DNA from 3 places in the Pedobacter sp. AC190 genome. Region 3 is predicted to be linked to each of the others. Evidence: riboswitches for the same ligand, from Rfam matches in the RefSeq annotation. Region 3 holds a riboswitch; each other region holds the start of a gene.
What was found. Region 3 has a riboswitch for S-adenosylmethionine ahead of metH (methionine synthase). Riboswitches for the same ligand answer to the same signal wherever they lie in the genome.
Positions count from the first base shown of each region.

Region 1 (5,653 bases), 1.9 Mb from region 3:
AATCCATTATTAAAAGTTACAGATATTGAAGAAATCTCTAAAATTGCAAAAAGCCACAACATTACTTTAGCTTGCGATAGTACTTTTGCATCGCCTATCCTACAAAATCCAATTTTATTAGGCGCCGATATTGTAATGCATAGCAGTACCAAATACCTTGGTGGCCACAGCGATATTCTTGGAGGAATTTTGGTAACAGCCAAAAAGGATGAATTGTGGGAGAAAATCAAAAATATTCAACAAACTGGTGGCGCAGTACCATCGCCATTTGATTGCTTTTTACTTTGCAGAAGTATTAAAACTTTGGCCTATCGCATGAAAGGTCATTGCGAAAACGGGAAAAAAGTTGCTCATTACCTAGCGAACCACCCAAAAGTTGAGGCTGTTTTTTACCCAGGTTTAGAAAGTCATCCTCAACATGAAATTGCAAAAAAACAAATGAAAGATTTCGGCGGAATGATGTCTTTTTTAGTTAAAGGCGATGCAGAAGAAACCAGTATGGTAGTTAATAAAGTACAGTTATTTGCACAAGCTACAAGTTTAGGCGGTGTTGAAAGTTTAATTGAGCATAGATATTCTGTAGAGGGACCTGATAGCAAAACACCTAAAAATTTATTAAGAATCTCGGTCGGATTAGAACACGTTGATGATATTATCGCAGATTTGGAACAGGCTTTAGGATAGAACTTTTGTCATCCTGAGCTTGTTGAAGGAAATACTCATTTAGATCGAACTAGAGTGTTTTTTTGACTAAATGGGCTAAAGTTTCTAATTACCAAAAACTAGAAATCCCATTCAGTAAGTACAAAGCAATCTTAAAATTTTTAGGTCTAGCTGATTAATATTGCTTCTTTCCTCGCAATGACGAACGCTTAATAACAGGTGGAAAACTACCCTTTGTTTATAAACCCGATTGCAGCGGCAGCCCCCGATTTTTTATCGGGGCTACAGCGAAAAGCGGGACTGTATATTCCGAAGAATTACAATCCCGCTCATTTTCAAATTTTATTTCGGATTACAAGCGGTGACTAACTTAGCCGAATAGTTTGGGTTTAATGGCTCGTTTGTTTGCGCTAAACGCTGAGAACCAGTATTTGCAGGACAAGCGATGTCGCCAGCAGCATCATAAACGATTCTATTTCCTGCAGCGATTAACTCTTTTGGCACATAAACCTGAACTTTTGTTATGGAGTAACCTGAAGGATAATAACGTACATAATACCCATCAGGATGTTTGGTCCAGATGCCGCTTGGCACATCGGTACGAGGTGGAGCCATACCAGCAATTATTGCATACTTTTCCATGTCGGCATAAGTATAATTACCTGAAGAAACCAGTTGGCGAATGTTATTTTCGGCTTCAAAAACTGCTTTTACACCAGATGGCAATTGGTCTTTAGCTTTCTCCATCACATCGAAAGGTAGAACGCCTAATGCGCCTCCTTCTAATTGAGTAAGCTGTTTAGGAGTTAAGAGTTTTATGGCAGTTAACTTAACCTGACCAGCATAATCGGCAAATTTTGTTCGGGCAATAATTGTCCACAGCAAAACCTGAATATCGTGCTGATCTACATCCTGGTGTTTTTCTGCACTTTTTAATATAGAAACTACAATTTCCTCTTTCGGGCCTAAAACTGGTGCAAACATATAACCATCGCCTTTTGATGGTGCAAATGTGCCTGCTTTTAGGCAATAACTTTTATTGGTCATTTCATAAAGTCCTTCGCAAAGCACAAAACCGCCATCTGGATTTTTAGGCAATAAGTATAAAGGCTGGGCTTTTAGCGTGGCTTTAAAGTCGGGCATCATTTCGCCTTCGCGATTTACATCTTCGAAAGCTGTTGTTATTGCTGCAGGTTGTTTTAAAAATTTATCTACTCCTAAAGCTTTGGCGCCTTGTGCAGTTCCAACTTTTAATAATTTATCTTTTAATCCGCCAAATTGAGCATTGGCATTATTGATACTTGCAATGGCTAATAACACTGCGAAGCAAAGGTTTTTTGCGTTTTTCATTAATGATTAGATTTTAATAGGTAAGACAAACTTAGAGTTTTAAGCGTAAATTTTATATTAAATATTGCGTTTTATCATTTCAATATAAAATTAGGTAGTTCATTTTCAATATATTATTTAATTTTCAGAATTTTATTTTGTGAATTAAAATTAAATTCTCACATTTGAAATATTATTTGGCAAAAAGCTAAATAAAAGTCAATCTTAATCGGGTTGATTTATAAAGAAGTGGCGAGAGACTGGCTCCGTGACCCACTGGCAACCCTCAGAAAGAGAAGGTGCCAATTCCTGACCGAATAACATGGTGTTATTTGGAGATATAAATTAGAACTGATGAAAACATTAAATCTTCTATCGCAAAGCGAGCCCAGTGTAAACCTTAAAAAGGTAGAAAACATTTCTATTTCTTTTATTTGTTGTGATATGCAGGCGATTACTTGTATGTGCTGTTGGATACAGTAATTTAAAAAACTTCCTTTTTTGTTTCTATTTCAAACTGGAAGGTCCCGATAAATCGGGATACGCCTAACGCCTACCAGAATTTTCATGATTTTAAGATTCATGATTTCGGGTAAACTTATCAAACAATCACACATTTAATTATTAGAAATTATGTCAACATCATATAAATTTGAAACCTTACAAATTCACGCAGGTCAGGAAATAGACCCAACAACTGGTTCAAGAGCTGTTCCTATATATCAAACCACTTCTTACGGCTTCAAAAATGCAGAACATGGAGCAAACCTATTTGCGTTAAAAGAATTCGGAAACATTTACACCAGGATTATGAATCCAACGAACGATGTTTTTGAAAAACGTATCGCAGCTTTAGAAGGTGGTGTTGCAGCTTTAGCAGTAGCATCGGGACAAGCGGCACAGTTTATTGCACTAAATAACATTTTAGAAGTGGGCGATAGTATCGTTTCTTCATCACACATTTATGGCGGAACTTATAACCAGTTTAAAGTTTCTTTTAAACGTTTAGGCATTCATGTAGATTTTGCTAACCCAGATGTTCCCGAAGAATTTGAGGCGAAAATTACAGAGAAAACAAAAGCTATTTATTTGGAAACTATAGGCAACCCTGCATTTAGTATTCCTGATTTTGAGAAAATAGCCGCAATTGCAAAGAAATATGATATTCCTTTAGTAGTTGATAATACTTTTGGTGCGGCTGGATATTTATTTAAACCATTAGAACACGGTGCAAATGTTGTTGTAGAATCGGCAACTAAATGGATTGGCGGACATGGAACCAGCATTGGCGGCGTTATTGTTGATGGCGGAAACTACAACTGGGGTAACGGAAAATTTAAACAATTTAGTGAACCATCTGAAGGTTATCATGGTTTGGTTTTCAGCGATGTTTTTGGCGTTAATGGTCCTTTTGGTAATATTCAATTTATTATTCGTGCCCGTGTAGAGGGTTTAAGAGATTTAGGCCCAGCCCTTTCTCCATTTAATTCTTTCCTTTTGCTACAAGGTTTAGAAACATTATCACTTCGTGTGCAACGCCATGTTGATAACGCTTTGGAATTAGCAACCTGGCTAGAAAATCACCCAGCAGTTAAAGAAGTTTCGTACCCAGGATTAGCAAGCAGCAAATACAATAGTTTAGCTAAAAAATATTTAAGCAATGGATTTGGTGCGGTTTTATCTTTTGAGTTAGACGGCAGTAAGGAAAGCGCAACTCAATTAATTGATAATTTAAAACTGATTTCTCATTTAGCTAATGTGGGTGATGCCAAAACACTGATCATTCAGCCTTCGGCAACTACACATCAACAATTAAGCGAAAGCGAACAACTGGCTGCTGGAGTTAAGCCAAATTCACTTCGTGTTTCGGTAGGAATTGAGCACATCGATGATATTAAAGCCGATTTCGAACACGCATTTTCGGCAATCAGTTCGCAATTAAACGTAAAAAGTTTACAGGCCTAATCACTTTCGTTACCAAATCAGAATATCTTTTAAGAATGAGCACATTATCAACATATAATTACAACAAACAATTCAAATTAGAAAGCGGCAAGAAACTTCGCAACCTGCAAATTGCTTATCAAACTTATGGCAAATTAAATGCTAAAAAAGATAATGTAATTTGGGTTTGTCACGCATTAACTGCTAATGCAGATGTTTTTGAATGGTGGGAAGGTTTATTTGGGCAAAATGCTTTGTTTAATCCAAACGATCATTATATAATTTGTGCAAACGTTTTGGGTTCTAACTACGGAACCACAAGCCCTTTAAGTACTAATCCAGTTAATGGATTACCTTATTATTTATCGTTTCCACAATTTACTGTTCGCGATTTTGTTTCGGCACACCAACTTTTAGCTACGCATTTAGGAATTGATTCAATTAAACTTTTAATCGGCGGTTCTTTAGGTGGCCAGCAGGCTGTAGAATGGAGTATTATCGAACCCAATAAAATTGAAAACTTAATACTTGTAGCTACAAATGCGGCACATTCTCCATGGGGAATTGCTTTTAACGAGAGTCAACGTTTAGCCATTACTACCGATAGAACCTTTTACGCAAACCAACCTGATGGTGGCAGCAAAGGTTTAAAAGCAGCACGCAGTATTGCGCTTTTGAGTTATCGTACGTATAATGCTTACGGAAGTACACAAGTAGAAAGTGTAAACGACAAAACAGATAATTTCAGAGCTTCATCTTACCAAAATTACCAGGGAGAAAAATTGATAAATCGCTTTAATGCTTACAGTTATTATTATTTAACTAAAGCGATGGATAGCCATAATGTGGGTAGAAATCGTAAAAGCATTGCGGAAGCCTTGAAATTGATCAAGGCAAATACCTTGGTAATTGGAATTGAAAATGATTTCTTATTTCCAATTGCAGAACAGAAATTCTTAGCAGATAACATTAGCGATGCACAGTTCGCAGCTATACATTCTGAATATGGCCATGATGGGTTCTTGATTGAAACCAACGCCTTAACGAACATCATCGGTACTTTTATTAAAGAAAGCCGTGACAAAAAGATAATTAAGCTACAGCACACAGCTTGATAAGATGGCGGAAGGTTTAAGGAAAAAACCTAGGCTAAAGAAGTAAAATAATTAATCAGCCACGGAAGCACTAAAATAAAGAAAATATGGAATTTAATTCCGTGTAAATCTGTACTTCCGTGGCAAAACATAATAAAATTTGATGGTGAGTATCAAACGTCCAATCTTGATACTCGCTACTTGATACACTAAAACACCATGAGTAAGAATTTAAAAATCGGTTTATTTGGTTTCGGAGTTGTAGGGCAAGGATTATTAGACATAATCCAAAGCCAGAACCTTAATTTAGAAATTATTAAAATCGCAATAAAAGATCCAAAAAAGAAGCGTACGCTTAATAAAGATTTATTTACAACCGATAAAAATGAAATCCTGAATAATTCGGAAATCAATACGATTGTAGAATTAATTAATGATGCTGATGCGGCCTATGAAATTGTAACTACAGCATTAAAAAACGGTAAAAATGTAGTCTCTGCAAATAAAAAAATGATTGCTACTCACTTAAAAGAGTTGGTAGATTTACAACAAAAACATGGCACTTCTTTATTGTATGAAGGTGCGGTTTGCGGGAGTATTCCAATTATAAGAAATTTAGAAGA
Region 1 covers NZ_OZ409824.1:3,672,695-3,678,347, reverse strand. The annotation lists gene ACZZZI_RS16190 (trans-sulfuration enzyme family protein) at 1-684, shown strand, start outside; gene ACZZZI_RS16185 (hypothetical protein) at 1,006-2,013, opposite strand; SAM riboswitch class I at 2,229-2,339, shown strand; gene ACZZZI_RS16180 (O-acetylhomoserine aminocarboxypropyltransferase/cysteine synthase family protein) at 2,626-3,957, shown strand; gene ACZZZI_RS16175 (homoserine O-acetyltransferase family protein) at 3,993-5,051, shown strand; gene ACZZZI_RS16170 (homoserine dehydrogenase) at 5,250-5,653, shown strand, end outside.
Region 1: linked by a shared signal. The riboswitch ahead of ACZZZI_RS16180 (O-acetylhomoserine aminocarboxypropyltransferase/cysteine synthase family protein) and the one ahead of metH (methionine synthase) in region 3 are both predicted to bind S-adenosylmethionine.

Region 2 (5,653 bases), 2.6 Mb from region 3:
AAAGTAAGCGCCTGGTTTAGATGTTTTTGCAAAACCAAGAATACTAGCTTCGGAGTTGGTTAATCCATTAGGAACACCGATATATTCTTCGGGCGTAGCCGTTTGGGTTTTACTTGCGTAAATAGGAAGCCTCGGATCGTTTAAAGCAAAAAGCTTATCAACAATTGTTTTACTTATACGATAATCATCTCTGGTTTCGAACAAAGCACTCACGGGGTTTTGCTGTGGAGAAGTTAAGTACACAAGCTGTGCATTATCTGCATTATCGCTTATGTATGCATCACCTTCAGCTTTAATTTCATCTAAAACCTGCTTAGATTTTGCAGGCTCTTTATCGGCAATACGCAAAGCGATTCTAAGTCTTAAAGAGTTTGCAAGCTTCTTCCACCTGGCAATGTTACCATTATAAATTACATCGCCTAAAATAGCTTTCGAAGCAGGATCTAAAGTCAGTTTTGCTGTTTTTAAATCGTCTAATAAACCAAAATACACATCTTTTTGCTTATCGTAGGCAGGTGTTATAAATTCGCTAATTTTGCCAGCCTGCGAGTAAGGAATATCGCCATAAGCATCGGTAAGTAATAAAAAAACCCACGAACGTAACACCAAAGCCACACCTTTATAGTTTGGATTTGCCTGTGCATTTCCTAATTCAATAATTTTGTTGAAAGCAGTTATACTTTGAGAATATCCAGTAGACCAAAGTGCTGTAAAACTACTATTTGAATAGATAAATCGATCTTCTTCGGTATATTGAATTTTAGACCAGTGCTGTACAAACAACGAACTTGAATTCATTGTATTTGTTGTACTCCAATACGCATCTGTTGTATTTTTTATTGCACCTGTTAACAAATAATCGGGTTGTGCATTTTCGGTTGCATTTGGGTTAATATTAACCTTATCTAATTCTTTGCTGCAAGATGAAACTGCTAATGTTAAAATTGACAACAAGTATATTTTATAATTTTTCATGTTAAAAAGATTAAAATTTGATATTAAGGTTAAGACCATAACTGCGGGTTGTTGGATTTGAAAGACTTTCCAAACCTTGTCCGTTACCCGTGTTAAAGGCAACTTCCGGGTCAATATCTTCTACATTTCTATGAATAATCCAAAGGTTACGACCAACTAAAGAAACCGAAGCGCCCTGAAGGCTAAGAGAACGAATCCATTTAGACGGTAAATTGTAACTCAGTTTAACCTCACGAAGTTTTACATAAGAAGCATCAAAAATATTGGCTTCATCTATAGTACGAAACGACTTATAATATTGTTGAGCTGGTAATATTTTTTCATTGCGTTTTCCATCAGCAGTTACACCATCGAAAACAATACCATCATCATAAACGGTTACGCCTGCTGGAGCTGTTCCATTTACTCTAACCGTACCGTTTGCTTTTCCATTTCCAGGATAGTAATAAGAAATACCTCCATATTCTGCAGCTCTGCCTGGCAGTGTTGAAGCAAGTACCCCAGTGTAAGTTCCTGTTGCATAAGTACCATTGTAAATAGAACCTCCAAAACTTGCATCAATTAAAACACCTAAACTCAAGCCTTTGTAACTAAATGTATTGTAAATGCCACCAATCCAATCGGGCGTATATTTACCTAAAACCCTTTTAGTTGGATCAGTTTGGGGCGCACCAGTTGCGTTAACTACAATATTGCCGTTTCCATCACGTAAAAAAGCATTGCCAAACAAAGTTCCATACGGCTGACCAACAGCTGCTATTACCTGAGCAGAGTTTGTTGCAACAACATAATTCTGCAGCAAACCAGCTTTATCTAACTCGATTACCTTGCTTCTGTTTGCCGCATAATTCACATCGATATCCCAGGTAAATTGCTTTTTAATTGGTGTTAAGCCCAATTGAATCTCAATTCCTTTGTTATTAATCTTTCCTGCATTTAAAAGTTTTGAACGGAAACCTGTTGACGGACTTACATCAACGCTTAAAATCTGATCGTAACTATTGGTATTGTATAAACTTAAGTCTAAACGTACTCTTTTACTAAAGAAGGTTGCTTCGGCTCCAAGCTCTGATGAAGTTGTTGTTTCGGGTTTTAAATTTGGATTTAAATCTGTTGTAGATGCCGTAAGTTGTGGATTTGAACCAAAAGGCGCACTAAAAACGTAAGTATTAACCGAACGATAAGGGTCTGCATCTTTACCAACCTTCGACCAGCCACCACGAATTTTTGCGTAATCAAGTACTTCGCTCTTAATATCTAATGCTTCAGTTAATATAAAACTTCCATTAAATGATGGATAGAAATAAGAACGATTTTGAGCCGCTAAAGTAGACGACCAATCATTACGAGCGGTAATGTTTGCGTATAAATAATTTCTAAAACCGATTTGTGCCGAAGCGTAAACACTATAAGATTTAAGCTTACTATAATTATTAGAAGAAATAAGCGGGTCTCTGGAATTACTCAAAGAATATAAGCCTGCTACGGCTAATCTTGGCGCACTTTGATCGTTTTGCTCGATGTAACGTGTACGAATGTTGCTACCTGCTAATGCCTCTAAGCTAAAATCTTTATTTAGTTGTTTGTTAAAATTCAAAGTTGCATCGGTGTTATTCTCACTAACTGTAAATGCACTTTCCGAATAAGAGCCAAATGGTGTTCCATTTGTACCATAAGCAATTTTTATTTTACGGCGATCGTTGTAATAATCTGTTCCCGAGCGGAAGTTAAATTCCAAGCCATCAATTATTTTATAGTTTAAACCTAAACTACCAATAATACGTCCACGCTGCTGAGAAACCGTATTTTCGTAGGCTACCCAATATGGATTGCTATAATAGCTATTATTCCAGTTAAAGGTATTTCCGTTTTCATCAAGGTAATTTTTTAATTGATTAATATCGACCTGACGACCAAACCAGGTAAACTGCAACATCGTACTGGTCGATCTTGAACCACCAGTTCCAGGCAAGTTATCGGAGTTTAGTTTGCTATAATTTGCGTTAGCTGTAACACTTAGTTTTGGCGTTACCCTTAAAGTTGTGTTTAGGGAGAAAGTATTTTTATCCTGACCAGAGTTTGGAACAATACCACCTTGTTGTAAATTATTGTATGATAAGCGGTAATCGAATTTTTCAGATGCATCAGCTATTGCAATGCCATTACTTAAAGAATATCCCGTTTCAAAAAAATCGCGAACATTATTTGGGTTTGCAACAAAAGGAACTGCTACACCTTTAGAGAAAAACTGAGGAATTAATCTACCATCCAATTTTGGTCCCCAACTTTCATCAACACCATCATTAATGCCTCCTCCTTTACCATCAACGTAACTAAATTTACCTTCAGAGCCTTGTCCGAAAGCATTTTGGTAAACTGGAAGTGTTAGCAAACTTTCTGCAACAATGTTCGAATTAAGGGTAATCCCTAATCCTTTTTTGTTTTTACCCGTTTTTGTTTTAATAATGATTACGCCAGCTGCTGCTCTCGAACCATACAAAGCGGCAGCATTTGGACCTTTTAATACACTTATCGATTCAATGTTATCTGCATTAATATCAGAAATTGTATTTGCATAATCTCTGGCTCCACCAGAATTTAATTGAGAATTATCTACTGGAATTCCATCGACTACGAAAAGTGGTTGATTATTACCTGAAATCGAAGTTTCTCCACGAATCACCACTCTCGACGAACCCATATCGCCCTGGCTATTGGTAACCCGAACACCAGCAATTTTACCTGCAAGAGCATTAACTAAATTAGATTCTTTTGCCTCTGCTAAATCCTGCCCTTTTAACTCCTGAACAGCATATCCTAAAGATTTTTTTTGTCTGGAAATACCCAAGGCGGTTACAACAACCTCGTTTAAGGCATTTTCGCTCGATTGAAGTGTAACAACTATAGCACCCGAATTTTTATTGATTTGAATTTCCTGCGTTTTAAAGCCTATGTAAGAAATAACCAATGTACTTTTATCTGGAGCATTAATCGAGAATGCACCTTTAGCATCAGTTGCAACAACTTGTTTGGTTTCTTTCAGTAAAACTGAAGCTCCAGGAATGCTTTCTCCAGATGTTTCTTTAACCGTTCCAGTTACAACTATATTTTGAGCTGCAAGTTTTTGCCCTATGAAAAGCAAAAATACAACCAGCGGTAGTTTTAAATTTTTAAACATATTTTTTTATTAATGAAGAGTTAATGTTCGTAATAATTAGGCATAGCAAGCCCAGCACAGTTTTAAACTGTATTTTTTTGATTAAAAATATTGAGGGCTATTAAGAGCGCCTGTTAAAAACTAAAAAGCTTTAACAGGGCTTACACATTCGGAAGAACCCGATATGTTTAATTGAAATGTTTTTTTTGAATTTGCGCTCGTCTGTTTTTTTCATTTGAATGGATTTTAATTAATACTACTTATCAGATTAGCGGGCAAAAAAAAAGCACCCCGTAAATCAGAAGTGCTCCACTTATTGTGTGGGTTTATCGCAACTGACTTAACTACCCGACATTCCTGCCAGATGGAATTAGCACCATTTCCTCATAGTAAGGATGGTTGCTAAGGTTTCGTAGGGCCATTCCCTCCACCTTTCTTGATAAGTATTTTAAAATAACTGGCGCAAAGATATAATTAATCACATATACTCTATAGTTTTTATAGATTTTTTTATAAATATTTTTTCTTTGGGAAATAGCTCCTTATATTTGTCGACTAAATTAGTAGATAAAAATATCCCAATGTATAATAAATCCCTATATATTCCCTTTGCAATTGCTTTTGCAATTCCATCGATTAGCTTTGCCCAAGGGCAAAAGGCCGAATCTATTGTTCATGCAGATGCACAAGCGCATAAAAATCAAAACCAAAAATCTGCCGCATTTTCGCCGAATGGAAACTGGAGGGGTGTATTTAAAATTAAACCCGACCTTGACATTCCATTTAATTTTGAGATAAAAGATAAAGACGGCCTGAAAAAACTGTATTTCAGAAATGCAGAAGAAAGCTTTGAAGGTGGAGTGATTAAGCAGACGGCAGATTCTATTTTTGTAAAAATTGATCAGTTTGATAACGAACTTGCACTTGGCATTAATGGCAATACCCTTAACGGCAGTTTAAGAAAACAAAATGGTACGGGCAAAGCCACACAAATTTCTGCTGAGAAAAAAGATTACCGTTTTGAGCCAAATGGTAAGGCTGCAGCGGGTAATTATTCTGGCAGTTACGATGTGATTTTTAAATCTCCCGATGGGAAAGAAGAGAAGACTGTTGGTTTGTTTAAGCAAACTGGCAATAAAATTACTGGAACTTTCCTACGTGTAACGGGCGATTCACGTTATTTGGAAGGAACTGTTCAGGGAAATGAATTTCAACTTTCAGCATTTATCGGCTCTTCCCCTTCTTATTACAAAGGAAAATTTGAATCGGATGGAACTCTAACTGGTGAAATTTTAAGCGCAAGAGGAAGTCAGCCATTTACGGGAGTTAAAAATAAAGATGCTGCGCTTCCAGATGCATACAAATTAACCTATCTGAAAGAAGGTTATAAAACTCTAGATTTTTCTTTACCTGATGTAAACGGGAAGAAAATTTCGTTGAAGGATGATAAGTATAAAAACAAAGTAGTTGTATTAACGATTACTGGCAGTTGGTGCCCAAATTGTATTGATGAAGCTGGTT
Region 2 covers NZ_OZ409824.1:4,437,105-4,442,757, forward strand. The annotation lists gene ACZZZI_RS19535 (SusD/RagB family nutrient-binding outer membrane lipoprotein) at 1-975, opposite strand, end outside; gene ACZZZI_RS19540 (SusC/RagA family TonB-linked outer membrane protein) at 986-4,153, opposite strand; SAM riboswitch class I at 4,470-4,578, opposite strand; gene ACZZZI_RS19545 (peroxiredoxin family protein) at 4,714-5,653, shown strand, end outside.
Region 2: linked by a shared signal. The riboswitch ahead of ACZZZI_RS19540 (SusC/RagA family TonB-linked outer membrane protein) and the one ahead of metH (methionine synthase) in region 3 are both predicted to bind S-adenosylmethionine.

Region 3 (5,653 bases):
AATTAGCGGGTTGATTATTTTTTTAACCACATTTTATCGTCTTTTGTTTCTAATTTTTAACATAAATTAACGCCAAAAAACCGTTCAGCTAATTTTATAACATATATTTTTCGTTTTTTAGGGTAGTTTTTAGAAAGAATTTACCGAATTTTATCAAAATTAAATTTATGAACAGAGTTACCGAGCAAGAATCAAACTACAACGACATCGATAAAATGTCGGTAATGGAAGTTCTGCAGGGCATCAACAACGAAGATAAAACTGTAGCCTTTGCAGTAGAAAAATCTTTGCCTCAGATCGAAAAACTAACTTCGGCAGTTGCCGAAAGAATGAAAAAAGGCGGTCGTCTTTTTTATATCGGAGCTGGTACGAGTGGCCGTTTAGGCGTAGTCGATGCTTCAGAATGTCCGCCTACTTATGGTGTGCCGTTTGATTGGGTTGTAGGTATTATTGCAGGTGGCGATACGGCAATTAGAAGAGCTGTTGAGTTTGCCGAAGATGATGCAGAGCAGGCCTGGAAGGATTTGCAGGAATTCGATATTAATGAAAATGATTGTTTAGTAGGCTTGGCGGCGTCGGGCACTACGCCTTATGTGGTTGGCGGCTTAAATACTGCCCGAAAACTTGGCGTTTTAACAGGATGCATTGTTTGTAATACGGGAGGCCCAATTGCGGCGGAATCTGATTTTCCAGTTGAAGTAGTGGTCGGACCTGAATATATTACAGGTTCTACTCGTATGAAATCTGGAACGGCGCAAAAACTGGTTTTAAACATGCTGAGTACCACAGTTATGGTTCAGTTAGGGCGTGTTGTTGGAAACAAAATGGTTGATATGCAGTTAACTAATAATAAATTGGTTGATAGAGGCATACAAATGGTTGCCGACGAATTAAATATTGGTTATGATGAAGCTGCCGATCTTTTATCGGTTCATGGAAGCGTACGTAAAGCGGTAGAAGCAAAGCAACAAGGAGTTAAAAGTTAAAAGCTACTTGTTTAAGGACGAATTTTCAGAAAGAACCCATATAGTTTAATTTTTAGCAAAGCCATTAGCTAGCTTTTAACCTTCAACTTTTAACTTAAAATGCACGAAATCGAACCTTATTACCAGTGGAGAGATGAATACATTTCGGCAGAAGATGAGCGTTCGCCATTTTACAATACCGAATATTCGGAACTTTACTTCGATAAACAGATTTACAATTTTTTACTCCATCCGCAGTGGGATGAATTTGGATCGAACACGCTTTACATGAAAGTGCTCTATGCAGATTACGATCGGAGTTACGCTATAATTGAATTAATCGGTGAATGGAATGATGCGATAAATAACGACATCATGCTGCTCAAACGGGATATTTTAGAGTTGATGATGGATGAAGGCATAAACAAATTCATCCTTATTGGTGAGAATGTTTTAAACTTCCATGCTTCTGATGATAGTTATTATGAAGAATGGTTTCAGGAAGTAGAAGATGGCTGGATTGTGGGCGTAAATTTCCAGGAGCACGTTATTCAGGAGTTTAAAGATAATAGCATCGATTATTATATTAATTTTGGTGGTGCTTTTGATAATCTTCCCTGGCGTACACTAAAACCGTTACAGTTCTTTAAGAAAGTTGAAGAATTACTGACAAAAAGATTGAACTAAATTGTTATTTTTAAAATCATTAAATACACAAAATAAAAAATGGAACAACAAAATTATCAATATCAGGAAAACAGCGTTTTTGTACAAGAAGGTTCTGTTTCTAAGAAATTCTTCGCAAATGTTTTCTTATGGATGTTTGTGGCATTAAGCTTATCAACAGTTGCTGCATATCTTTTCGGTACAAACGAACAATTTATGCAATACTTAATTAATATCAATCCAGAAACAGGAAAAGCTGGTATGTCAATTTTTGGCTATATTGCTATGTTTGCACCACTTGGTTTGGTTCTGCTAATGGGTTTTGGTTTAAGTAAACTTTCATACCCAGCATTAGTTGGAGTTTTTGTTTTGTATTCGGTACTAACAGGTATCAGTTTAAGCTTTATCCTTCTTGCATACACTTCAGGTTCGGTAGTAAGCTGTTTTGCAGGTGCTGCTGGTATATTTGGTATTATGGCTGTAATGGGTTACACCACAAACATCGATTTAAGTAAATTCGGACCAATTTTAATGGTTGGCGTGATCGGTTTAGTTATTGCGAGTGTTGTTAATATGTTTATTCAAAGTGAGCAATTCAGTTTATTTATGGCTTTCATCGGTATCGCTATTTTTACAGCTTTAACCGCTTACGACGTTCAAAAAATTAAACGTATTGGCGAAGGAATAGAAGCAAGTGGCGAGCAGGTTTTACAAGTAGAATCTAAGAAAATGGCCATTGTTGCAGCATTATCTTTATACTTGGATTTCTTAAACATCTTCCTTTTCTTACTTCGTATTTTCGGAAGCAGAAAGTAATCTGTAAACAGAACAATATTCTTAAGGCTATGCAGTTTTGCGTGGCCTTTGTAATTTTATTTGGTAGCAAAGCGATAATTTTTGGAATTGATGTTGCTTTGTTGCATTTTTGTATGCTTATTAAGAAAGACGGAGGGATTAGACCCAACGAAGTCTTAGCAACCTGTGCCAACAAGGTGCTACATTCTAATCTCAGCAGTGGCGAGAGCAGATAAGTTTTAGTGGTAGTTTACACGCCAACTTTTAAGATAAGCTTTTTAAGTATCAGGTATAAAGTATCAAATATAAAGACATGTTCGTCTAATATTTTTTGCTCGTTATCTGCAGTTAGATCGATGTCAAGAAATCTTGCTACTCGACACTAACAACTTTCTACTAGAAACAACAAATGAGCATTAGAGAAGAATTAGAAAAACGTATTTTGGTAATCGATGGTGCGATGGGTACCATGATTCAGCGTTATACTTTAACGGAAGAAGATTTTAGAGGGGAGAGATTTAAAAATCATCCTTGTGATGTTAAAGGCAATAACGATTTGCTAAACATTACACGCCCTGATATTATCAAAGCCATACACCTCGAATATCTAACATCGGGCGCTGATATTATCGAAACCAATACCTTCAGTACGCAACGTATTTCCATGGCCGATTACCAGATGGAGGATTTGTCTTACGAGATGAGTTTCGAAGGTTCGAGAGTTGCAAAGGAAGCGGTTGATGAGTTTATGTCCAAGAATCCTGATCGGAAATGTTTCGTTGCTGGCGCTATTGGCCCAACTAATCGTACCCTTTCTATGTCGCCAAACGTAAATGACCCTGGTTACAGAGCCGTTTATTTTGATGAATTAGAAGAAGCTTATTACGAGCAGGTACGTGGCTTAGTGGATGGGGGTGCAGATGTACTCTTAATTGAAACCATTTTTGATACTTTAAATGCTAAAGTGGCTATTGTAGCCATCAAAAAATACGAAGAAGTAATTGGGCGGAAACTGGAAATTATGATTTCTGGTACCATTACCGACGCTTCGGGCAGAACTTTATCTGGACAAACTGCAGAAGCTTTCTTAAATTCTGTGATGCATGCAAAACCCTTAAGTATCGGTTTTAACTGTGCTTTAGGGGCAAAAGAAATGCGCCCTCACATTGAAGAATTGGCAAAGAAAGCAGGTTGTTATGTATCAGCTTATCCAAATGCAGGCTTGCCAAATGAGTTTGGTGCTTATGATGAGCAACCGCATGAAACCGCACACTTGGTTGATGATTTTATTGCATCAGGTTTTGTAAATATTGTGGGTGGTTGTTGTGGCACAACGCCAGAACATATTGGTTGTATTGCCAATAATGCAAGAAAAGCAGCTCCACGAAAATTACCAATAATTGAGCCTTTTATGCGTTTAAGCGGCTTGGAACCAGTAACTATTAAACCAGATAGCATTTTCGTTAACGTTGGGGAGAGAACGAACATCACAGGTTCTCCAAAGTTTTCTAAATTGATTTTAGGCGGAGATTACGAAGCTGCTCTTGCCGTTGCCTTGCAACAGGTAGAAGGTGGCGCACAGGTAATTGATGTGAATATGGATGAAGGTATGCTCGATTCAGAAGCAGCCATGACCAAATTCTTAAACCTCATTGCTTCAGAACCTGATATTGCCAAATTGCCAATCATGGTCGATTCTTCTAAATGGTCGGTTATTGAAAATGGTTTGAAGTGCTTGCAGGGAAAAGGAATTGTAAACTCGATTTCACTTAAAGAAGGCGAAGATAAATTCAGAGAGAGCGCCCGTAAAATTATGCAATACGGTGCTGCGGTAGTGGTAATGGCTTTCGATGAACAAGGACAAGCCGATAATTACGAACGTAGAAAAGAGATTTGTAAAAGAAGTTATGATATTTTGGTGAGTGAAATTGGTTTTCCTCCTGAGGATATCATTTTCGACCCGAATATTTTAACCGTTGCAACGGGATTGGAGGAGCATAATAACTACGCTGTTGACTTTATAAATGCCACAAGGTGGATCAAAGAAAATCTGCCACATGCAAAAGTGAGTGGTGGAGTTTCGAATATTTCATTTTCTTTCAGAGGAAATAATACTGTTCGCGAAGCGATGCATTCTGCCTTTTTGTATCATGCCATTCAGGCGGGTTTAGATATGGGCATTGTAAACGCTGGTATGTTAGAGGTTTATCAGGAAATTCCACCTGAGCTTTTAGAGCGTGTGGAAGACGTTTTGCTTAACCGCAGAGATGATGCTACCGAACGATTGGTTGAATATGCCGATACCATAAAAAGTAAAGGTAAAGAAGTCGTTCGAGATGAAGAATGGAGAAAAGGAACGGTGGAAGAGAGGTTATCGCATTCGCTTGTAAAAGGAATTGTAGAATACCTGGATGATGATGTTGAAGAGGCTCGTCAGAAATATCCCCGTCCGATTCAGGTTATTGAAGGTCCGTTAATGGATGGGATGAATATTGTAGGAGATTTATTTGGCGCAGGCAAAATGTTTCTACCGCAGGTGGTAAAATCGGCAAGGGTAATGAAAAAAGCCGTGGCCTATTTATTACCATTTATTGAGCAGGAAAAGTTAGATAATCCAGACCAAAATCAAAGTTCATCAGCGGGTAGGGTTTTAATGGCTACGGTTAAAGGTGATGTACATGATATTGGAAAGAATATTGTAGGCGTAGTATTGGCTTGTAATAACTTTGAAATTGTAGATATGGGTGTAATGGTTCCTGCACAGGAAATCATTAAAAAAGCCAAAGAAATCAATGCCGATATAATTGGCTTAAGTGGTTTAATTACACCATCGTTAGATGAAATGGTTCACTTCGCCAAAGAAATGGAGCGTGAGAATTTTACCATTCCTTTAATTATTGGTGGAGCAACAACTTCTCGTATTCACGCTGCAGTTAAGGTAGCGCCAAATTATTCGGGGCCTGCCATTCACGTTTTAGATGCTTCGAGGAGCGTTACCGTTTGTAGCACCTTAATGAATCCTGAAACAAAAGATGAATATGTTGCAGGCATCAGGGCTGAATATGATAAAGCACGTGAAGCGCATTTAAACAAACGTTCTGATAAACGTTTTAAAACGCTTGAACAGGCTCGAGAAAATAAATTCAAAATCGATTTTGAGCAAAACCTTCCAGTTCCTGAATTTACAGGCACCAGGGTTTTCGATAATTATCCTTTGGAAGAATTGG
Region 3 covers NZ_OZ409824.1:1,810,335-1,815,987, reverse strand. The annotation lists gene murQ (N-acetylmuramic acid 6-phosphate etherase) at 168-986, shown strand; gene ACZZZI_RS07920 (hypothetical protein) at 1,086-1,652, shown strand; gene ACZZZI_RS07915 (Bax inhibitor-1/YccA family protein) at 1,692-2,447, shown strand; SAM riboswitch class I at 2,562-2,665, shown strand; gene metH (methionine synthase) at 2,836-5,653, shown strand, end outside.